One region of the Streptomyces sp. NPDC048291 genome, then DNA from elsewhere that is predicted to be linked to it. Evidence: riboswitches for the same ligand, from Rfam matches in the RefSeq annotation. Region 1 holds a riboswitch; each other region holds the start of a gene.
The links. A riboswitch is a leader RNA that binds a small molecule or an ion and turns the genes downstream of it on or off. The one in region 1 is predicted to bind thiamine pyrophosphate.
Positions count from the first base shown of each region.

Region 1 (7,493 bases):
TCCGCACCGGGCGTGCGCACCCGGCGATGTTCAACAAGATCGTGGCCGACTACTACGGCGCGCCGACGCCGATCAACCAGCTGGCCTCGTTCTCCGTGCCGGAACCGCGCATGGCGGTCGTGACCCCGTTCGACAAGACGGCCCTGCGCAACATCGAGCAGGCGATCCGCGACTCGGACCTGGGCGTCAACCCGAGCAACGACGGCAACATCATCCGGGTGGTGTTCCCCGAGCTCACCGAGGAGCGCCGCCGCGACTACATCAAGGTCGCGAAGGGCAAGGCGGAGGACTCCAAGGTCTCCATCCGCTCCGTCCGCCGCAAGGCCAAGGACGCGATCGACAAGCTGATCAAGGACGGCGAGGTCGGCGAGGACGAGGGCCGCCGCGCCGAGAAGGAGCTCGACGACACCACCGCGAAGTACGTCGCGCAGGTGGACGAGCTCCTCAAGCACAAGGAAGCGGAGCTTCTCGAAGTCTGATGAACGACTCATCCTGGGGAGCCCCGCCGCACGCCGGGCGGCAGCCCGGGCAGGCCGGATCACCCGTCGGCCAGGCCGGAGCACCGGCCGGGTACTGGGGACCGACCGATCAGGGCACCGGCCAGGGGTACGACGACGGCTCCGGCCAGGGGTACGACCTCGGCTCCGGCCAGGGATACGGCCCCGGCCTCGCCCACGGCACCGGCCAGGGGTACGGCGCGGGCGCAGGCCCTGCCCAGGGTCCCGGCCAGGGGTACGACCTCGGTCGCGCCCACGGCTACGACCAGGGGCATGTCCGGGGAGCCGCCCCGGCGGGTCCCGCGTACGATGCGCAGAACGCGCAGCAGACTCGCCCCATGCCCATCGTGCCCGATGACGTACCCGCGTACGGCTCGGACCAGGACGGTGACAGGGGGGCCGCTCGGCTGGGCGGCCCCATGTTCCGAGACGAGACGTTCCGCAACGACACACCGTCGGCGCAGCCCATGCCCCATGCGGCGGCGCCGCAGAATCCGGAGCCCATGCCCGACGCCCCACAGCCGGCCCCCGCGCCGCAGAAAAAGAGCGCGGGACGCGACCTGGGTGCGGCCATAGGGGTCGGTGTCGGACTGGGCGTCGTGATCGTGGCGTCCCTGTTCGTCGTCAAGGCCGTCTTCGTCGGTGTCGTGGCGATCGCGGTCGTGGTGGGCCTGTGGGAACTGACCAGCAGGCTCCAGGAGCGCAAGGGCATCAAGGCGCCCCTGGTCCCGCTGGCGCTGGGCGGCGCCGCGATGGTGGTCGCCGGGTACGCCCGGGGGGCCGAGGGCGCCTGGGTCGCCCTGGCGCTCACCGGCCTCGCGGTTCTGGTCTGGCGGATGACGGAACCGCCGGACGGCTACCTCAAGGACGTCACGGCGGGTCTCTTCGCGGCGTTCTACGTGCCGTTCCTGGCGACGTTCGTCGCGATGATGCTCACCGCCGAGGACGGCCCCCTCCGGGTGCTGACCTTCCTGCTCCTCACGGTGGTCAGCGACACCGGCGCCTACGCGGTCGGCTGGCGCTTCGGCACCCACAAGCTCGCCCCGCGCATCAGCCCCGGCAAGACCCGCGAGGGCCTGGTCGGCGCGGTGCTGTTCGCGATGGTCGCGGGCGCGCTGTGCATGGAGTTCCTGATCGACGACGGCCACTGGTGGCAGGGCCTGCTGCTGGGCCTCGCGGTCGCGGCCAGCGCCACGCTCGGCGACCTCGGCGAGTCCATGATCAAGCGCGACCTGGGCATCAAGGACATGGGCACGCTCCTCCCGGGCCACGGCGGCATCATGGACCGGCTGGACTCCCTGCTGCCGACGGCGCCGGTGGTGTGGCTGCTGATGGTGCTGTTCGTCGGCAGCGGCTGAGCCACTGTGACACCGGCTTTCGGCTGGTCCACGCCGGCCGGAGGCTGATCCACGTTGGCCGGCGGCGGATCCACGTCGGCTGTCGGCTTGATCCACAGAGACATCGGCGGCGGCTGCCGTACAGCCGCCGTAGCCGGGCCCCCGTCCTTCACAGGGCGGGGGCCCGTCGGCATGTCGGCCCCGGATGACGCAGCAGAAATCGCAAGGTCATTCCGGGCGGAGGCAGACTTCCGGTGAGGACGCTGTCTCCTCCGACGTCTCCGCCGACGCGCAGGGAGTGTGCCCATGCCCCTCGACCCGGCTCCGGCCTCCACCCCGTCTCCCGTCCCGCCTCCGCCGCCGGTACGGTTCTGGCCCGTCGACGACCTGCCCGCGCTCGACCCCGACCCGTTCCTGGACGAGATGATGCGCGAGGAGCCGGTCACCCGGATCCGGCTCGCGTACGGCGAGGGGGAGGCCTGGCTGGTCACCCGGTACGAGGACGTCCGCTTCGTCACCTCCGACCCGCGCTTCTCCCGGGAACTGGTCGTCGGCCGCGAGATCACCAGCATGCGCCCGGCGCCGGTGGCCTCCCAGACGGCCGGCCTGCAGTACATCGACCCGCCCGGGCACAACCGGCTGCGCCGGGTCGTCGCCCGTGCCTTCACCGGGCGGGCCATGCAGCGGCTGCGGCCGATGGCGGAGCGCAGGGCCGGCGAACTCCTTGACGCGATGGAGGCGGCGGGCCCGCCGGCCGACCTCATGGAGCAGCTGCACGGCCCCTTCCCGATCGCCGTCATCCGTGACTTCCTCGGCGTCGACGAGAAGGACTGGCACCGCTGGGCGGCCACCGGCGAGGCACTGCTCTCCGCTGGCCCCGACGCCGAGGAACGCGCCCGGGAGGCCGCCAGGGCCACCCGGGCCCGGATCGCCGAGCTGCTGCGGAGCCGCCGCGACGAGCCGCGCGAGGACCTCGCCGGAGTGCTGGCCCAGGCCACCGCGGACGGGGAGATCACCGACGACGAGGCGATCTCCCTGGCCACCGCCATCCAGGTCAGCGGCGGCCACGCGGTCCGCAACAACAGCGGCTCGATGATGTACGCGCTGCTCACCCACCCCAGGCACCTGGACCGGCTGCGCCGTGAGCCGGAGCTGCTCCCCAAGGCGGTGGACGAGCTGTTGCGCTACGTCCCGCACCGCAACGGCGTCGGCATCCCGCGGGTCGCCGTCGAGGACGTCGAGGTCGGCGGCCGACTGATCCGGGCCGGTGACGTCGTCTACAACGCCTACGTCGCGGCCAACCGCGACCCCGCCGTCTTCACCGACCCCGACGACCTGGACTTCGACCGCGCCGACGGCCCGCACATCGCCTTCGGTCACGGCCCCCACCACTGCATGGCCGCGATCATGGCCCGCATGGAGGCCGAGACCATGATCGGCTCGGTGCTCGCCCGTTTCCCCGGCATCCGGCTGGCCGTACCTCCCGAGGAGGTCGAGTTCCAGCGCCAGGGCCTGATCCGCGGACCGCGTACGCTGCCCGTGACCTGGTGACCGGCGAGGGCCGGAGAGGACCGAGGAGAACCCCACCATGCTGACGACCACCTACGTCCCCGGCGCCCCGAACTGGCTCGACCTGGGCACCACGGACACCGACGCGAGCGCCGCCTTCTACTCGGCCGTCTTCGGCTGGCAGCACCGGTCCGCGGGCCCCGAGGCGGGCGGCTACGGCTTCTTCGAGCAGGACGGCGGCACGGTCGCCGGGATCGGTCCGCTCACGGCGGAGGGCGCGACCCCGTCCTGGCGGGTCTACTTCCACACCCCGGACGCCGACGCCACCGCCAAGGCCGTCGAGCAGGCGGGCGGCAGCGTCCGGATCGCCCCGGCGGACGTCTTCGCCTTCGGGCGTGCGGCGGCCTTCGTCGACCCCACCGGCGCGGACTTCGCGGTCTGGCAGCCGGGCGAGACCAAGGGCATGGACCTCGTCGCGGCCCCCGGCAGCCTGGCCAGGACGGAGCTCTACACCACCGACGCGGACGCGGCGAAGGCGTTCTACGAGTCGGTCTTCTCCTGGCAGACGCGGGACGTGCCGATGGGCCCGGGCCTGACCTACACGATCCTCACCCCGGCCGGCGCCGGCCCCGCGGCGGCCCACGGCGGCCTGATGCAGCTGCCCCAGGCCAACCTCGACGCCGGATCCACCCCGGAGTGGCACCCGTACTTCGAGGTCACCGACTGCGACGCCACGTCCGCCAGGGCCACCGAGGCCGGCGCCACCGTCCTCATCCCGGTCACCGAGGCCCCCGGCATCGGCCGCTTCGCCATGTTCCTCGACCCCTCCGGCGCCCTCTTCGCCGTCATCACGACCGCCCGGAGCTGAGCCCCCGGCCCCCGCCAAACCTTCGGTCGCAGGCCACTTCAGTTGATCTGCGACACTGGTAGGGCCATGCCTAATCCCGGAGAACTCACTTTCGTAGCGCCGCGCGGAGCCAAGAAGCCGCCGCGGCATCTCGCTGATCTCTCGCCTGCCGAGCGCAAGGACGCGGTGGCCGAGGTCGGGGAGAAGCCGTTTCGTGCCAAGCAGCTGTCGCAGCACTACTTCGCGCGGTACGCGCACGACCCCGAGCAGTGGACCGACATCCCGGCCGGATCGCGGGACAAGCTGCGGGAGGCGCTGTTTCCCGAGCTGATGACGGTCGTACGGCATCTGTCGACCGACGAGGGGACGACGCGCAAGACGCTGTGGCGGCTGTTCGACGGCACGCTCGTCGAGTCGGTGCTGATGCGCTACCCGGACCGGGTGACGATGTGCATCAGCTCGCAGGCGGGGTGCGGTATGAACTGCCCGTTCTGCGCGACCGGGCAGGCGGGGCTTGACCGCAACCTGTCGACCGCCGAGATCGTCCACCAGATCGTGGACGGGATGCGGGCGCTCAGGGACGGGGACGTGCCCGGCGGGCCCGCGCGGCTCTCGAACATCGTCTTCATGGGGATGGGTGAGCCGCTCGCCAACTACAAGCGGGTGGTCGGAGCGATCCGGGCGCTCACCGATCCGGCTCCGGACGGGCTCGGGCTCTCGCAGCGCGGGATCACCGTCTCGACCGTCGGACTGGTCCCTGCCATCCACCGGTTCGCCGACGAGGGCTTCAAGTGCCGGCTGGCGATCTCGCTGCACGCCCCCGACGACGAACTGCGCGACACCCTCGTCCCCGTGAACACACGGTGGAAGGTGCGCGAGGTCCTCGACGCCGGGTTCGAGTACGTCGAGAAGAGCGGGCGGCGGCTCAGCATCGAGTACGCGCTCATCCGCGACATCAACGACCAGGCCTGGCGGGGCGACCGGCTGGGGCGGCTGCTCAAGGGCAAGCCCGTGCACGTCAATCTGATTCCGCTGAACCCGACGCCCGGTTCGAAGTGGACGGCGTCGCGGCCGGAGGACGAGAAGGCGTTCGTCGAGGCGATCGAGGCGCACGGCGTGCCGGTGACGGTCCGGGACACCCGTGGCCAGGAGATCGACGGCGCCTGTGGTCAGCTCGCGGCCACCGAGCGGTAATCTGAGGGCCGTAGGTACATCTTCATATTCCGACAGGGGAGCGCCACAGCGCTGAGAGTGCGGCAACCGGGCCGCAGACCCTCTGAACCTCGCCCAGGTCATTCTGGGTAGGAAGTTCGGTCTTCACTCAAGCTGTTGCGCCCTGCCCGCACACCGCGGGCAGGGCCGCGTCTCTTCCTGGTCAACCCCAGGAGGAAAACACCAGTGCACACAAGGACCTTCTTGGCCGCGGCCGTAGGGCTCGGTCTCGTCACGCTGTCCGCGTGCTCGTCGTCGTCGGGTTCCGCGGCCGACTCCAAGACCGTCACCCTGGTCAGCCACGACTCGTGGGCCGTCTCCAAGAACGTGCTCCAGGACTTCGAGAAGCAGTCCGGCTACAAGGTCAGGGTCCTCAAGGACGGCGACGCCGGGCAGGCCGTCAACAAGGCGATCCTGACCAAGGACAACCCGCAGGGCGACGTCTTCTTCGGCGTCGACAACACCCTGCTGTCCCGCGCTCTCGACAACGGTCTCTTCCAGCCGTACGAGGCGAAGGGGCTCGACACGGTCGGTACGGCGTACCAGCTCGACGCGGACAGGCACCGCGTCACGCCCATCGACTACGGCGACATCTGCGTCAACTACGACAAGGCGTACTTCAGCAAGCACAAGCTGACCCCGCCCACCTCGTACGCCGATCTCGTCAAGCCGCAGTACAAGAACCTCCTCGTCACCGAGAACGCGTCCACCTCCTCGCCGGGGCTGGGATTCCTGCTCGGCAGCGCCGCGCAGTACGGGGACAGCGGCTGGCAGGGCTACTGGAAGCAGCTCAAGGCCAACGGCGTCAAGGTCGTCGACGGCTGGGAGCAGGCGTACAACGAGGAGTTCTCCGGCTCGGCCGGCGGCAGGAAGGCCGGCGGCGACCGGCCGCTCGTCGTGTCGTACGCCTCCTCGCCGCCCGCCGAGGTCATCTACGCCGACCCCAAGCCGAGCACCGCGCCCACCGGCGTCGCGACCGGCACCTGCTTCCGGCAGATCGAGTTCGCCGGGCTGCTGAGCAACGCGGGGAACACCAAGGGCGGCAAGGCGCTCATCGACTTCCTGGTCTCCAAGGAGTTCCAGGAGGACATGCCGCTCAACATGTTCGTGTATCCGGTGGTGAAGGGCGCGAGCGTGCCCGCCGAGTTCACGAAGTACGGTCCCGCCGCCCAGGACCCCGAGACCATGGCGCCCGACAAGATCGCCGCCAACCGTGACCAGTGGGTCAAGACGTGGACGTCACTCGTACTGAAGTAACCGAAGTAGCCGAAGTGGCCGAAGTGGCGGAAGTCGCCGCAGCGGCCGGTCGGCGTGGGAGCGTGGCGCGGCTCGGGTTGATGCTCGGGCCCGTCGCGTTCTTCGGCGTCTTCTTCGCCTGGCCGGTCGCGGCGATCGTCACGCGCGGGCTGAAGGTCGACGGGGTGTGGCGGTTCGGGCGGATCGCCGACGTCCTCGGCCAGTCCGACATCCGCCATGTGCTCTGGTTCACCACCTGGCAGGCGCTCGCCTCCACCGCGCTCACCCTGCTGGCCGCGCTGCCCGCCGCCTACGTCTTCGCCCGCCTCGACTTCCCGGGCAGGCAGGTGCTGCGGGCCGTGGTGACGGTCCCCTTCGTGCTGCCGACGGTGGTCGTGGGGACCGCGTTCCTCGCGCTCGTGGGCCGGGGCGGCCTGCTGGACGAACTGTGGGGCGTACGGCTCGACACCACCGTCTGGGCCATCCTGCTGGCGCACGTCTTCTTCAACTACGCGGTCGTCGTACGGACGGTGGGCGGGCTCTGGGCCCAGCTGGACCCGCGGCAGGAGGAGGCCGCCCGGATGCTCGGCGTCTCCCCCCTGGCCGCCTGGCGGAAGGTCACCCTGCCCGCGCTCGCGCCCGCCGTGGCCGCCGCCGCGCTGATGGTCTTCCTCTTCACCTTCACCTCCTTCGGCGTGGTGCAGATCCTCGGCGGGCCGACGTTCTCCACCCTCGAAGTGGAGATCTACCGGCAGACCTCCGAGATCTTCGACCTCTCCACGGCCGCCGTCCTCACCCTCGTCCAGTTCGCCGCGGTCGGCGCGATCCTCGCCGTGCACGCGTGGACCGTACGGC
Region 1 is NZ_JBICZC010000013.1:275,380-282,872, forward strand. Features, by position in the region: gene frr (ribosome recycling factor) at 1-479, shown strand, start outside; gene ACGF5O_RS33895 (phosphatidate cytidylyltransferase) at 479-1,855, shown strand; gene ACGF5O_RS33900 (cytochrome P450) at 2,141-3,385, shown strand; gene ACGF5O_RS33905 (VOC family protein) at 3,423-4,211, shown strand; gene rlmN (23S rRNA (adenine(2503)-C(2))-methyltransferase RlmN) at 4,278-5,384, shown strand; TPP riboswitch at 5,409-5,516, shown strand; gene ACGF5O_RS33915 (thiamine ABC transporter substrate binding subunit) at 5,589-6,659, shown strand; gene ACGF5O_RS33920 (ABC transporter permease) at 6,740-7,493, shown strand, end outside.

Region 2 (7,493 bases), on a different contig from region 1:
TACCGGCGGGGAATCCGCCCCGCCAGCCGGGCCAGCCGCCCCGCCTCCACCCCGGCCCGCATGGCGTGAGCCATCCGCTCGGGATCCTGGGCCCGCGTCACCGCCGACGCCAGCATCACCCCGGCACACCCCAGCTCCATCGCCAGCACCACGTCCGACGCCGTACCGGCCCCCGCGTCCAGGATCACCGGCACACGCGCCTGCTCGACGATCAGCTGGAAGTTGTGCGGGTTGCGGATCCCGAGCCCCGACCCGATCGGCGACCCGAGCGGCATCACCGCGGCGCACCCCACGTCCTCCAGCTTCCGGGCGAGGACAGGATCGTCGTTCGTGTACGGCAGCACCGTGAACCCGTCGTCGACCAGCGTCTCCGCCGCGTCCAGCGTCTCGACCGGGTCCGGCAGCAGCGTCCGCTCGTCGGCGATGACCTCCAGCTTGACCAGGTCGGTCCCCAGCGCCTCCCGCGCCAGCCGGGCCGTCAGTACGGCCTCCCCGGCCGTGTAGCAGCCCGCGGTGTTCGGCAGCACCCGGATCCCGAGCCGGTCGAGCACCGACAGCACCGACCCTCGTACCCCCGGGTCCACCCGGCGCATCGCGACCGTGGTCAGCTCGGTCCCGGACGCGACGAGCGCCCGCTCCAGCACCTCCAGGCTGGGCGCACCCCCGGTACCCATGATCAACCGGGAGGAGAACGTCGTACCCCCGAGGACGAACGGATCGTCGGCCATGGCGCTCAGCCTCCCTGCACGGCGGTCAGGACTTCCACCCGGTCGCCGTCGGCGAGCCCGGTCGTCGCCCACTGCCCGCGCGGTACGACGGTCTCGTTGACGGCCGCGGCCACCCCGGAGGGCGCGGCCGTGAGGGACCGTACGAGCGCGTCGAGAGCGGTGCCCGGGGCGATCTCCCGGCGCTCCCCGTTGACGGAGATGGTGACGGAGATGTTCATGCGGTCTGCTCCACGAGTACGTCGGAAACCGGGCCGAAGCGCCTCGGTGTGAACGGACGGGCCTCCGCCGGCAGCTCGCCGCCGGTCAGCAGCTCCGCCATCACGTCTCCGGTGACCGGCGTGAGCAGCACCCCGTTGCGGTAGTGGCCGGTGGCCAGCAGCAGTCCGTCGAGGCGGGTCGGCCCGAGCAGCGGCGCGTTGTCGGGGGAGCCGGGGCGCAGTCCGGCCCGGGTCTCGGTCAGGGGGAGCTCGGTGATCCCGGGCACCAGCTCGTGCGCGTCGCGCAGCAGCTCGTACACGCCGCCCGCGGTGACCGCCGTGTCCCAGCCCAGCTCCTCGCTGGTCGCGCCGACCACCAGTTCGCCGTTCTCCCGGGGCACCAGGTAGACGTTCCCGCCGCGCACCACGGCCCGTACGGTCCGGCTGAGGAACGGCGCGTACGGGGCGGGCACGGTCAGCCGCAGCACCTGCCCCTTCACCGGCCGCACCGGCGGCAGCACGTCGGCGGGCACGCCCGCGAGCCGCCCGCTCAGGCTTCCGCCGGCGAGCACCACCTGCCCGGCGCCCCACGTGTCACCCGCGCGGGTGCGGACACCGGTGGCCCGCTCCCGCGCCACCTCCAGGCGCTCGGCCCAGTCCCGGTGGAACACCACCCCGGCCCGCTCGCACGCGGTCAGCAGCGCGGCCGAGAGCCGGCGCGGGTCGATCTGGTGGTCGCCGTCGACCCGCAGCCCGCCGCGCACACCGGGCGCGAGCATCGGCTCGAGCCGCCGGCACTCCCGCCCGGACAGCCACTCGGACTCCAGGCCCGACTGCTGCTGGAGGGCGTGCAGCTCGCGCAGATGGGCGCGGTCGTCGGCGTCCAGCGCGACCGCGAGGGTGCCGCACCGCCGGTAGCCGAGGTCGTGGCCGGTGAGCTCGGTCAGCTCGGCGGCGAAGGCGGGATAGCGGCGGGCGGAGGCCAGGTTGAGCCCCAGCAGGGTCTGCTCGCCGTAGTGCAGCTCGGTGACGGCGGCCAGCATCCCGGCCGCGACCTGCGCGGCCCCGCCGCCCGGCGCGGGGTCGACCACCGCGACGGCGAGCCCGCGCTGGGCCGCCCGCCAGGCCGTGACCAGGCCGATGATGCCGCCCCCGATGACGAGGACGTCGGACGTACGTGAGGACATGGGCGTCCAGCCCCTCCCTTCGCCGGCATGACCCGGATCAGGTTCGTACGGTCGGAGGCCGCCAGCCTCCCTCTCAGCCCGGTGCGTCCGGGCTCCCGCGTGTGCTTCCCCGCCACCCTAGCCCGCGGGGCTCGGCCCTTGTAAGACGGCCTCGGCCGGCGCTGTGGACAGCGCAGCCGAGCGTGCGGCGGCCGACGCTGTGGAACAGGTCACCCGCCGCGCCCCTGACTGACTCATTGTCAGTTGTCTATCGTTCTTGTCTATGGTGATCACGTGAGCGAGCAGACGCAGCGACGGAGCACGTCACAGACGCGGCGCGTGGTCGTCGTGGGCGCGGGCATGGCCGGGGTGCAGACCGCCGTCGCCCTGCGCGACCAGGGGTTCACCGGGAGCGTCACGCTGATCGGCGCCGAGCCGCACCAGCCGTACGACCGGCCGCCGCTCTCCAAGGCCGTGCTGCTCGGCAAGTCGGAGGGCTCCGCCTTCGAGGTCGACTTCGAGGCGCTCGGCATCGAGCTGGCGCTCGGTCGCGAGGCACTGGGCGTGCGCACCGCCGACCGCGAGCTGGACACCGAGACCGGACCGGTGCCCTACGACGTCCTGGTCCTCGCCACCGGCGCCGAACCGATCACGCTGCCCGGCACCGAGGGTGTGCCCGGCGTCCATCTGCTGCGCACCCTGGACGACGCCGAGCGGCTGCGGCCCGTGCTCGCCCGGCAGCACGACATCGTGGTCGTCGGCGCCGGCTGGATCGGCGCCGAGTTCGCCACCGCGGCCCGCGAGGCCGGCTGCGCGGTCACCGTGGTCGAGGCGGCCGACCGCCCGCTCGCGGGAGCGCTCCCCGCCGAGGTCGCCGCGCCGATGGCCGCCTGGTACGCGGACAGCGGCACCGACCTGCGCACGCACGCGCGCGTGGCGGGCGTCGAACCCGGCGCGGTGGTGCTCGACGACGGCTCGCGGCTGCCCGCGGGCGCCGTCGTGGTCGGCATCGGCGCCCGCCCCGCCACCGCCTGGCTGGCCGGCTCCGGCATCGAGCTGGGCGCACACCGCGAGGTGCTCGCCGACGACCGCCTGCGCACCAACGTCCCCGACGTCTACGCCGTCGGCGACTGCGCGTCCTTCCCGTCCGGCCGCTACGGCGAGCGCCTGCTGATCCACCACTGGGACAACGCCCTCCAGGGCCCGCGCACGGTCGCCGCCAACATCCTCGGCGAGACCGACGCCGTCTACGACCCGGTGCCGTACTTCTGGTCCGAACAGTTCGGCCGCTTCGTGCAGTACGCGGGCCATCACGCCGCGGCCGACCGGCTGGTGTGGCGCGGCGACCCGGCCGGCCCGTCCTGGAGCGTCTGCTGGCTGAGCGAAACCCGCCTGGTCGCCCTGCTGGCGGTAGGCCGCCCCCGCGACCTGGCCCAGGGCCGCCGCCTGATCGAGGCGGGGCGCCATATGGACGCCGAGGCATTGGCGGACCCCGGACGTCCCTTGAAGGATGCAACGGACGGCTGAACAGAGCCCCGTAAGGGGCGCGGGGAACTGCGCGACCAGCCCCCACGATGCCGCACCCGAACACCCACCCATCGCGGCCGAACCGCCAAAGCGCCTACCCTTGACCCCGTGACCGAGATTGACACGAAGATCGATGCTCTCGTCCCCGCCTGGCTCACCGTCCCCGACATCGCAGAGATGATGGACGTCGAGGTGACGCGCGTGCGGCAGCTGGTCAAGGAGGGCCAGCTCATCGCCGTCCGCCGCGGTGAGAACAGGGCGCTGCACGTCCCCGCCGCCTTCATCGACGGCGACAAGGTCGTCAAGGGCCTGTCCGGGACCCTGACGCTCCTGCGGGACGACGGCTTCAGCGACGAAGAGATGCTGGAGTGGCTTTTCACTCCCGACGAGACCCTGCCCGGCACCCCCGCGCAGGCGCTCAGCGAGAATCGCGGCACGGAGGTGAAGCGCCGCGCCCAGGCGCTCGCCGTCTGAGGCAGCCAGTACCGACACCACGGGGGACCACCGATGACCGACACCGCCCGCGCCCAGCTGGCCGACGCCCGCCTCTACCTGTGCACGGACGCCCGTAAGGAGCAGGGCGACCTCACGGAGTTCCTGGACGCGGTCCTGGCGGGCGGTGTCGACATCGTGCAGCTGCGTGACAAGGGCATGGAGGCCGCCGAGGAGCTGGAGCACCTCGCCGTGGTCGCCGACGCCTGCGCCCGGCACGGCAAGCTGCTCGCGGTCAACGACCGCGCCGACGTGGCGCACGCGGCCGGCGCCGACGTGCTCCACCTCGGCCAGGGCGACCTGCCGGTCCCGGCCGCCCGGGCGATCCTCGGCCCGGACGTCCTGATCGGCCGCTCCACGCACGCCGAGTCCGAGGCCGCCGAGGCCGCCGTGCAGGACGGCGTGGACTACTTCTGCACCGGCCCCTGCTGGCCCACCCCCACCAAGCCCGGTCGCCCCGCCCCCGGCCTCGGCCTGGTGCGGTACACCGCCGCCCTGGGCACCGACCGCCCCTGGTTCGCGATCGGCGGCATCGACCTCGGCAACCTCGACCAGGTGCTGGACGCGGGCGCCCGCCGGGTGGTCGTCGTCCGCGCGCTCACCGCCGCCGACGACCCGGGCGCGGCGGCGGCCGAGTTCGCGAAGCGACTGCGGGCGCTGTAGCCGCAGCGGCAGCCGTATCCGCAGCCGCAGTGTGGTGGCCGGCTGTCCGGAAACTTGTCCAGTATCCGGACACGAGGTCCACCAGATGTCGACAATTCGGGCAAATGTCCCGACTGCGGTTGGGTGACCGGCCGCCCCTGACTAACCTGCGGGTATGGCCCTTGGAACCGCATCCACCAGGACTGACCGCGCACGCACCGTGCGCGACATGCTCGCCACCGGCAAGACCACGTACTCGTTCGAGTTCTCGGCGCCGAAGACCCCCAAGGGTGAGCGGAACCTGTGGAGTGCGCTCCGGCGGGTCGAGGCGGTCGCCCCCGACTTCGTCTCCGTGACCTACGGCGCCGGCGGTTCCACCCGCGCCGGCACGGTCAGGGAGACCGAGCAGATCGTCGCGGACACCACGCTCACCCCGGTCGCCCACCTCACTGCGGTCGACCACTCGCTCGCCGAACTGCGCAACATCATCGGCCAGTACGCGGACGCCGGGATCCGCAACATGCTCGCCGTGCGCGGCGACCCGCCCGGCGACCCGATGGGGGACTGGGTGGCGCACCCGCAGGGGCTGACCTACGCGGCCGAACTCGTCCGCCTCATCAAGGAGTCGGGCGACTTCTGCGTGGGCGTCGCCGCCTTCCCGGAGATGCACCCGCGCTCCAGCGACTGGGACACCGACGTCCGGCACTTCGTCGACAAGTGCCGCGCGGGCGCCGACTACGCCATCACGCAGATGTTCTTCGAGCCCGAGTCGTATCTTCGCCTTCGTGACCGGGTCGCCGCGGCCGGTTGCGAGACGCCGGTGATTCCGGAAATCCTGCCCGTCACCAGTGTGAAGATGCTGGAACGGCTGCCCAAACTCAGCAACGCGGCCTTCCCGGACGCCCTGAAAGAGCGGATCCTCACAGCAAAAGAGGATCCGGCGGCGGTACGCTCCATTGGCATCGAACACGCCACGGAGTTCTGCGCGCGGCTGCTGGCCGAGGGAGTGCCAGGACTGCACTTCATCACGCTCAACAACTCCACGGCGACGCTGGAAATCTACGAGAACCTGGGCCTGCACCATCCCCCGCGGGCCTAGACCGGCCGCACCGGAGTACGACACACTGCGTAGCGGTCACAGGGAGAGGGGCGTACATGGGCTGGACGGTCCTCTACGTAGCGTTCGGCATCGTCGCGCTGTGGTTGCTCGGCGAGGTACTGCTGCAGTACAAGGCGCGGCTGCGCTGGCGGCTGCTCGCCTTCGTGGGCTTCCTCGGCGTCGTCTTCGGTGTCCTGATCCCGTCGGTCGTCGTGATCGGTGTGGGCGCGATCGCCTTCGCGGTCGGCCAGACCTACGTCACGCTGTCCTTCCGCCGCGGCTTCGAGGCCGGCTGGGCGGTCAAGCGCCCCGGTGCGGACGGTGAGGGCGGCGGCCTGACCAAGCGCCGCCGCGGCGAGCCGGACGAGGACCCGGGCCTGGAGGCCACCGACCCGGACGCGGCCGACGCCGCCTACGCCGAGCAGCAGGGCGCCTACGCCGCGGCCCCGGGCGGCGGCGATCCGTCCTACGGCGGTGACGAGTACGACCGCGACGACGTGTTCACCCCGGCGGCCCGCACCATGGAGCCCGGCGCGGCCGAGGCGACCGCGGTGTACGAGCCGCAGCCGATGCCCGACGACACCGGCTCCTACGGCGTCTACCGCGACACCGGTTACGCCGCGACCGGCGACCAGCAGGCCGCCTACGCGGCCGCCGCCCAGGACCAGGGGTACGCCGCCCAGGGCACCGACCAGAACTACGCCTACGACTACTCCGGCTACGGCCAGCAGCAGTACGGCTACGACACGAGCGGCGGCCAGCAGCAGTACGCCAACTACTCCGACCCGTACATCGGCAACCAGACCTACGGCGGAGCCGGGTACGACCAGTCGTCGTACGGCACCCAGCAGTACGACCAGCAGGGCTACGCCCAGGGCCAGTACGGCACCGGCACCGGCACCGGCGGCTACGGCGAGACCCCGGCGGGTGGTGTCTGGGTCCCGCAGCAGCGCGCCGACGAGACCTACGGCGGCGAACTCCCGCAGGAGCAGCAGTACCCCTACCAGGGCCAGGGCGACGGGCAGGGGCAGCAGCAGGGCCACCAGGGCAACGGGTACGACGAGCAGTACCGTTTCTGAACCGTCCTGACGGTGTTCTGAGCCGTCCTGGCGGCACCGCGTCTCACTGCGAGCCGCGGAACTCCGGCCCCTCCACGATCAGCCCGGCCACCAGCGCCCCCGACATGCCCGCGTGCGGAAGCCCGCCACCGGGGTGGGACCAGTCGCCCACCCGGTACAGGCCCGGCACCCGGGTCGTGTTGGCCGGGTGCAGGAAGCGGCCCCGGCCGGCGGCCAGGGCCGGTGCGGAGATCTCCCCGAACCCCTGCGCGTCCGTCACCTGTTCCGGCGCCCGTGTCTCGTGCCAGAGCAGGCGCTCCCGCAGCCCCGGCACGGCGGCCTCGGCGGCTTCGAGCAGGAAGTCCGTGTAGGCGAGGGCCGTACTCTCCTTCTCCCAGTCGGCCTCGGTCGACAGGACCGCCGACAGCACCACGGACTCGTGGTTCTCGTCCGGTCTGAGCGCCGGGTCGCCGGGACGCAGGACCGTGACGGTGGGGCGCACCGGCCGGTCGCCGCCGGGTGCGGTCAGCAGGTCCAGCTCGGTCTGGTCGTCCGGCGCGTGCACGACCGTGCGGTGCACCGCA
Region 2 is NZ_JBICZC010000001.1:557,296-564,788, forward strand. Features, by position in the region: gene ACGF5O_RS02400 (thiazole synthase) at 1-728, opposite strand, end outside; gene thiS (sulfur carrier protein ThiS) at 734-946, opposite strand; gene thiO (glycine oxidase ThiO) at 943-2,112, opposite strand; TPP riboswitch at 2,110-2,221, opposite strand; gene ACGF5O_RS02415 (NAD(P)/FAD-dependent oxidoreductase) at 2,386-3,618, shown strand; gene ACGF5O_RS02420 (Rv2175c family DNA-binding protein) at 3,727-4,092, shown strand; gene thiE (thiamine phosphate synthase) at 4,126-4,773, shown strand; gene metF (methylenetetrahydrofolate reductase [NAD(P)H]) at 4,928-5,851, shown strand; gene ACGF5O_RS02435 (hypothetical protein) at 5,908-6,930, shown strand; gene ACGF5O_RS02440 (phytoene desaturase family protein) at 6,974-7,493, opposite strand, start outside.
Region 2: another riboswitch for thiamine pyrophosphate. It lies ahead of thiO (glycine oxidase ThiO); the one in region 1 lies ahead of ACGF5O_RS33915 (thiamine ABC transporter substrate binding subunit).

Region 3 (7,493 bases), on a different contig from region 1:
CGCCACCTCCGCACCCACGGAACACCCTCCGCCCCCGACCCAACGCAGTTCCGGCACACCCCCCGTGCAGCGGCCGGCCTCCCCGGCCGTCCCCGCGCAGCCGCATACGGCCACCCTCATCGGCTCCGTGCAGCGCGCGATGCGCCTGCTGGAGTGCGTCGCCGGACACGAACACGGCGCCCCCGCCAAACAACTGGCCCGCGCGACCGGCCTCGCCCTGCCCACCGCGTACCACCTGCTGCGCACCCTGGTCCACGAGGGCTACCTGCGCCGTGACAAGGGGCTGTTCTTCCTCGGTGAGGCGGCGGAGCGGCTGAGCAGCAGCGGAGCGCAGCAGAAACGTCGCAGCGCGGTCGTCGACACCCTCGCCCACTGGCGGGATTCGATCGGTGTCCCGGTGTACTACGCCATGTACCGGGACGGCGAGATCGAGGTCATGAGCATCTCCGACTCCCCGGCCGCCCCGGCGGTCGAGGAGTGGGCCGGCTTCCGTGAGACCGGGCACGCGCACGCCGTCGGCCAGTGCCTCCTCTCCCAGCTGGACCAGGACGTCCGCCGCGACCATCTCCGCCGCTATCCCGCGCGGCCCCTCACCCCGTACACGGTCCGTGACGACCAGACACTGCTGCGACGGCTGGAACGGACGCGGCGGATGGAGCCGGTGGTGGAGCGCCAGGAGTACGCACTGGGGACGGTGTGTGCGGCGATCCCCCTCACCGTCGGCACGACGGCCGCCACGATCGCCATCTCCCTCCCCCTCCACCAGGCCGACCGGCTGCTGCCCGCCGTCCGGCAGTTGCAGGCCGAAGTGGGCCGGCACCTGGGGTCCCTGGCCATCGCTATCAGTATCTGAAAACTCACTCCTTGTGATCTCCCGTGTACTTTCAGCAAGATTTGACCACCAGCAAAGGGATAAAACCCGGCCAGTCGGTGTCATATGACGGGGTAGGCAATGCGCGAGTCCGTACAAGCAGAAGTCATGATGAGCTTTCTCGTCTCGGAGGAGCTCTCCTTCCGCATCCCCGTGGAGTTGCGCTACGAGACCTGTGATCCCTATGCCGTCCGGCTCACCTTCCATCTGCCCGGGGACGCCCCGGTGACCTGGGCCTTCGGCCGGGAGCTGCTGATCGACGGGGTGGGGAGGCCGTGCGGGGAGGGCGATGTGCACATCGCGCCCGCCGATTCCGAGGTGCTGGGAGAGGTGCTGATCCGGCTTCAGGTCGGCGGCGACCAAGCGGTGTTCCGCTCCTCCGCGCCCCCGCTGGTCGCCTTCCTCGACCGCACGGACAAGCTGGTGCCGCTCGGCCAGGAGGGCTCGCTCGCCGACTTCGACGCCCACCTCGACGACGCCCTGGACCGCATCCTGGCCGAGGAGCCAAGCGCCGGGTGAAGCGCCACGGCACGGAGCCGCGCGCCGCTCGGCCGGGCCGTGTGAGGACACGCAGGAACGCTTCTGCGCGTCCGTGCGCGGCCCCTGCCGGAATGCTTCTCCTTAGGTGCACCGTCCGCGCCCCCACCTCGTGGACGGCCTTCTCCCGGGCCGTCCACCGCGCCTCACCGCTTGCGGCGCCGCCCCCGCCCGCCGCGCGCCGCGGCCGGCGCGGCCGGCGCGGCCTCCACGGGTACGGGCGTCCCGGCGCCCGGCCGGTCGGCCGACACCACCAGGGCCGCGAGCAGCGTGGTGACCGGAACCGAGGCGACCAGGCCGATCGAGCCGACCAGGGTGCGCACGATCTCCTCGGCCACCAGTTCGCTGTTGGCGACCGTGGCCACACTGCTCTGCGCGATCGAGAAGAGCAGCAGCAGGGGCAGCGCGGCGCCCGCGTAGGCCAGCACGAGAGTGTTGACGACGGAGGCGATGTGGTCGCGGCCGATGCGGATGCCCGCCCGGTACAGCCCGCGCCAGCCCATCGTCGGGTTGGCCTCGTGCAGTTCCCAGACGGCCGAGGTCTGGGTCACCGTCACGTCGTCCAGGACACCCAGCGAACCGATGATGACACCGGCCAGCAGCAGGCCGCTCATGTCGATCGAGGGGTACAGGCCGTGGATCAGGCCGGTGTTGTCGTCGGTGTTGCCGGTGAGCGCGGCCCAGTCGATGAACTCCGAGCCGAGCAGGCCGATCAGGCACAGGGAGACCAGCGTGCCCAGCACCGCCACCGAGGTCCGGGCCGACAGCCCGTGACAGATGTACAGGGCGATCAGCATGATGGCGCTCGACCCGACCACCGCCATCAGCAGCGGATTCGAACCCTGCAGGATCCCCGGCAGGATGAACATGGTCAGCACCAGGAAGCTGACGGCCAGCGCGACCAGCGCCATCACACCGCGCAGCCGGCCCACCACCACGACGGCGAGCGCGAAGATCCCGGCCAGCAGGGCCATCGGGAACTTCCGGGTCACGTCGGTGACCGAGTACTGCAGGTCCTTGGGGGCGGAGGGCTCGTACGCGGCCACGACCTGCTCGCCCTCGTGCAGTTGCCGTGACTGGTCGGGCTGCACGATCTCGGTGAAGGTACGGCCCTTGTCCTTGCCGGTGTCGACCCGGACCGTGGCCTTCTTGCAGGTACTGTCCTCCTCCTTCGAGGACGTGCCGTCGGCTGTGGAGGCGTCGCCGGTCGAGCCGCCTCCGGAGGCGTTGACCGACTTGCAGCTGACCGAGACGACCTTGGTGACCGTCGCCGCCTGCGTCTGGCGGTCGAAGCCGACGCCGGTGCGCTCGTGGGGCGGGGCGCCGCCGGGCCACAGCACCACCAGGCCGACCACGACCGCCGCGGTGAAGGGGATGAGGATCGCCGCGATGACCTTGCGCAGATGCTTGGAGACGGGCGCGGCGGGACCGTGGCTGTGGCTGTGCCCGTGCGAGTGGCCGTGACCGCCGCCGGGCCCGGAGCCGCTCTGGTCGGGGCCGGGAGCGGGCGAGTGGCCCTGGGCCTGGCCGTGGGCCCCGTGGCCCCCGTTGCTCTGGGCCTCGTCGTGGCCGTGGGCATGGCCGTTGTCGTGATGGTGGGCGTGGCTGAGAGCCTGCCCGCGGTCGTACTGCTCGCCCTGCCCATGGGTGTGTCCGTCACCGGCACCAGGGCCCCCGTGGCCGGGTCCGCCGCCCTGCGGGGCGCCGTTGCCGCGCCGCGGGTCTGGGGGCGGATAGGGGTGCTGCTGTGTCGAGGTCACCGCCCGATCATCGCAAGAACGGCAGGGGCCCTCTGTTCACCGCGCCCGAATTGACGCTAGCGTGGAGGCACCTTTGCACACGCGGGAGCTCGGAGCACCGGGCTGAGAGGGCGCTGACCTCCGTATTCGCGATGTTTCACGTGGAACGAGTGATGTTTCACATGGAACGCCGCCCGACGGAAGCCGCTGCGTCGACCGCCGAACCTGTTACCGGGTAATGCCGGCGTAGGGAGTAGGTCTCATGACCAACAAGGACGTACGCACGCCTGCCTTCAGCCAGGACGAACAGCCCGTTGCGGGCGAAAAGTCCCCGGAGGCCGGGAAGTCCATCGGCTGGCACAAGGGGTATGTCGAGGGCTCCCGCCCCGACCTGCGGGTGCCGGTCCGTCAGGTGCATCTCACCAACGGGCAGTCGGTCACGCTCTACGACACCTCGGGCCCGTACACCGATCCGCTCGTCGAGACCGATGTCCGCCGGGGTCTGTCGCCGCTGCGGGAGAACTGGATCGTCGCCCGGGGCGACACCGAGGAGTACGCGGGCCGGCCCGTCCGTCCCGAGGACGACGGGATCAAGCACACCTCGCCGCGCGGTGGCCTGCGCAACCTGGACGCGGTCTTCCCGGGCCGCCCGCGCCAGCCGCGCCGAGGCCGGGGAGGCGAGCCGGTGACGCAGCTCGCGTACGCCCGCCGGGGCGAGATCACCCCGGAGATGGAGTACGTGGCCATCCGCGAGAACGTTTCTCCCGAGGTGGTCCGCGAGGAGATCGCGGCGGGCAGGGCCGTACTGCCCGCCAACGTCAACCACCCGGAGATCGAGCCGATGATCATCGGGAAGCGGTTCCTGGTGAAGGTCAACGCCAACATCGGCAACTCCGCGGTCACTTCCTCCATCGAGGAGGAGGTCGAGAAGATGACCTGGGCGACCCGCTGGGGCGCCGACACGGTCATGGACCTCTCCACCGGCCGCAACATCCACACCACCCGCGAATGGGTGCTGCGCAACTCCCCCGTCCCCATCGGCACGGTGCCGCTCTACCAGGCGCTGGAGAAGGTCGACGGCAGGGCCGAGGAACTGACCTGGGAGATCTACAAGGACACGGTGATCGAACAGGCCGAGCAGGGCGTGGACTACATGACCGTCCACGCGGGCGTGCGCCTGCCGTACGTGCCGCTCACCGCCAACCGCAAGACCGGCATCGTCTCGCGCGGCGGCTCGATCATGGCGGCCTGGTGCCTCGCGCACCACAAGGAATCGTTCCTGTACGAGAACTTCGAGGAACTCTGCGAGATCCTCGCCGCCTACGACGTCACGTACTCGCTGGGCGACGGGCTGCGCCCCGGCTCCATCGCGGACGCCAACGACGAGGCCCAGTTCGCGGAACTGCGCACGCTGGGGGAACTCAACCGGATCGCCAGGCGTTTCCATGTACAGACGATGATCGAAGGCCCGGGCCATGTCCCGATGCACAAGATCAAGGAGAACATCGACCTTCAGCAGGAGATCTGCGATGAAGCTCCGTTCTATACGCTCGGCCCGCTGACCACGGACGTCGCGCCGGCGTACGACCACATCACCTCGGGCATCGGTGCCGCGATGATCGCTTGGTGGGGCACGGCGATGCTCTGCTACGTCACGCCGAAGGAGCACCTGGGCCTGCCCAACCGGGACGACGTCAAGACCGGCGTGATCACCTACAAGATCGCAGCCCACGCGGCCGACCTCGCCAAGGGCCACCCGGGCGCGCAGGAGTGGGACGACGCGCTGTCCGACGCCCGCTTCGAGTTCCGGTGGGAGGACCAGTTCAACCTCGCCCTGGATCCGGACACGGCCCGCGAGTTCCACGACGAGACGCTTCCGGCGGAGCCGGCGAAGACGGCCCACTTCTGCTCCATGTGCGGGCCGAAGTTCTGCTCGATGAAGATCTCCCAGGACATCCGCCGTGAGCACGGCGGGAGTCGGGCCGAGGTCGAGGCGGGTATGGCGCAGAAGTCGAAGGAGTTCGCGGCGGCGGGGAACCGGGTGTATCTGCCGATCGCGGACTGACGGCGGAATCGGGAGCGTGCCGGAGCCCTGGGAGGCGCGGTGCCCGTCGGCCTTCCCCGACACGGTCTCGTGGACCGGGTGTCCGGCCTGCGCCCCCTCGGCGGGGGCGCAAGCCGGGTTATTCCGGCTGGTGTTCCGGGCCTCCGAAGTCCGGGCTGGTGTAGTCCGGGCTGGTGAAGCTCGGGCGGGGGGCGGGTGCGGCGCCGTCGTCGGTGCTGAAGCCGGGGCGGTCGTAGCCGAGACGCGGCATCCGGCCCGCCGGGCCCGAGGGGGCGGTGCGGCGCAGGCCGGCCGTGCCGGAGTCGGCGGCCAGCGCCTCCCGCAGGAAGGGCAGGATGCCGCGTTCCAGCAAGGCGTCCCGCCAGGCCTCCCGGGCCTTGGCCACCTCCCCGCCGGGTTCGCCGTAGGCTCCGGCCTCCAGCGAGGGGCTGTTGCGCAGTGCGGTGAGCAGCAGCCCCGCGCCGGCCATGATGATGGCGGCCGCGGTCACGACGCCGAACACCCAGCCCGCGGTGAGCATGGTCTGGGCGAACGCCGGAGCCGGGTCCAGCATCTTCAGGACGTAGCCGAAGAGCAGGAAGATCGCCGCGGCGGTGCCGGCGAGCACCGGCGCCAGGACCAGGGCGAGGGCGAAGCCCCCGGCACCGGTGGTCTCGGCGGCCTCGCCGATGGTGGTGGCGAGCCCCATCGCACCGCCCGGGCCCGGTTCCGCGGAACCGGAGTCCTGGACGGCGGCCGGGGTGGACCGCGCAGGATTGCGCAGTTCCTCGCGGACCTTCACGTAGTGCTGGTACTCGGTCGCCGCGGCCGCCGCGATCAGTGCGGTGGCGTTGAGCGCCATGGTGCGCAGCTGTTCGGTGTTCAGACGCTGGCCTATACCGGCCAGTTCGGGACGGTAAGGGGCGGAGCGCAGCGCCTCGTCGAGGATCCGCTCGTAATCCTGGCGGTCCTCGCTGTGCAGGTGCTGCGGAACGCTGTTCATGTGCATCCCCCGATGCTCCGTAGGGCTGGTGGCTCGCACGCCGGCGAACCGTCGGGCAGAAACGGAGGGGAGCCTGCTACGGATAAACCGATGGTAGAGCCGTTACGGCACGCGGTGACAGGGGGTTGCCGGAAATTGGGGGTGGCCCGTGTGTGACGTCGGGGGGATGAAACCGCCCGCCTGACGCTCAGGCGTTCAGCGGGAGTTGCCTCACCAGCAGCTTTCCGGCCATGGTCACGCCGCCGTCCATGGCGATGGCGAGTCCGTCGGCGTAGACGTGCGGTCCTTCCACAACGGGGCCGCTGTCCTCTTCGCCCTCCTCGGAGCCGACTTCGCCCAGCAGATAGGGAATCGGGCTGTGTCCGTGAACGATGCGGGTACCGCCGTACGTATCGAGGAGGGAACGGACTGCGTCTGCACCCCCCTCGTCGCGGAAGGAGAAGCGCTTGGTGAACTTGCGGAAGAGATCCCACACCTCGTCCGCGTCATTGCGCGTGATGGTCTCGCGGACCGTGTCGTTGACCGCCTCGATCGAGTCGCCGTAGTCGAGGTAGGCGGTGGTGTCGGAGTGGACCAGCAGGTAGCCGTCGACCTCCTCGACGGCGTCCAGCCGGGCCATCCACTGGAGGTGGTGGTCCTGGAGCCGGTCCATGTCGGTCTTCTGGCCGCCGTTGAGCAGCCAGGCCGCCTGGAAGGTGGCGGTGCCCGCGCCGGAGTTGACCGGTGTGTCGCCGAACCGCTTGGCGCCGAGCAGCAGCAGCTCGTGGTTGCCCATGAGGGCCTTGCAGTAGCCGCCGGCCGCCGCCGCCTCGGCGGACAGCCGCATCACCAGGTCGATGACGCCGATACCGTCCGGACCCCGGTCGGTGAAGTCGCCGAGGAACCAGAGCCGGGCGACGCCCGCGCACCAGTGCCCGTCCGCGTCGATCAGGCCCTGTTCCCGCAGCGCGGCGAGCAGCTCGTCGAAGTAGCCGTGCACGTCACCGACGACGTACAGCGGGCCGGGCTCGTCCGCGGGCTGCGCGGCCGGTTCGACGGGCGTCTGGAGCGTGTCGCCGCGGTTGATGACCGGCAGGTCGCGCTGGGTGGGCGTGTACCCGTCCGGATACCCCTCGGGGTACATGTCGTCGACCGCCGGGACGACGTCACCGGGGTGGGTGCTGGCGGCGTACGGACCGGTCTCGTTGACGTACCCGGGCACCCGGAAGTCGCGCAACGTCGCCGTCCGCTCCGCCTCGGGTCCCTGACCGGCCCCCTGAGTCATCAGACCCCTCCACCATCGCGCCGCATCTGCACCGC
Region 3 is NZ_JBICZC010000006.1:189,642-197,134, reverse strand. Features, by position in the region: gene ACGF5O_RS17640 (IclR family transcriptional regulator) at 128-853, shown strand; gene ACGF5O_RS17635 (SsgA family sporulation/cell division regulator) at 953-1,390, shown strand; gene ACGF5O_RS17630 (YibE/F family protein) at 1,555-3,168, opposite strand; TPP riboswitch at 3,240-3,417, shown strand; gene thiC (phosphomethylpyrimidine synthase ThiC) at 3,410-5,212, shown strand; gene ACGF5O_RS17620 (hypothetical protein) at 5,331-6,200, opposite strand; gene ACGF5O_RS17615 (metallophosphoesterase) at 6,382-7,458, opposite strand.
Region 3: another riboswitch for thiamine pyrophosphate. It lies ahead of thiC (phosphomethylpyrimidine synthase ThiC); the one in region 1 lies ahead of ACGF5O_RS33915 (thiamine ABC transporter substrate binding subunit).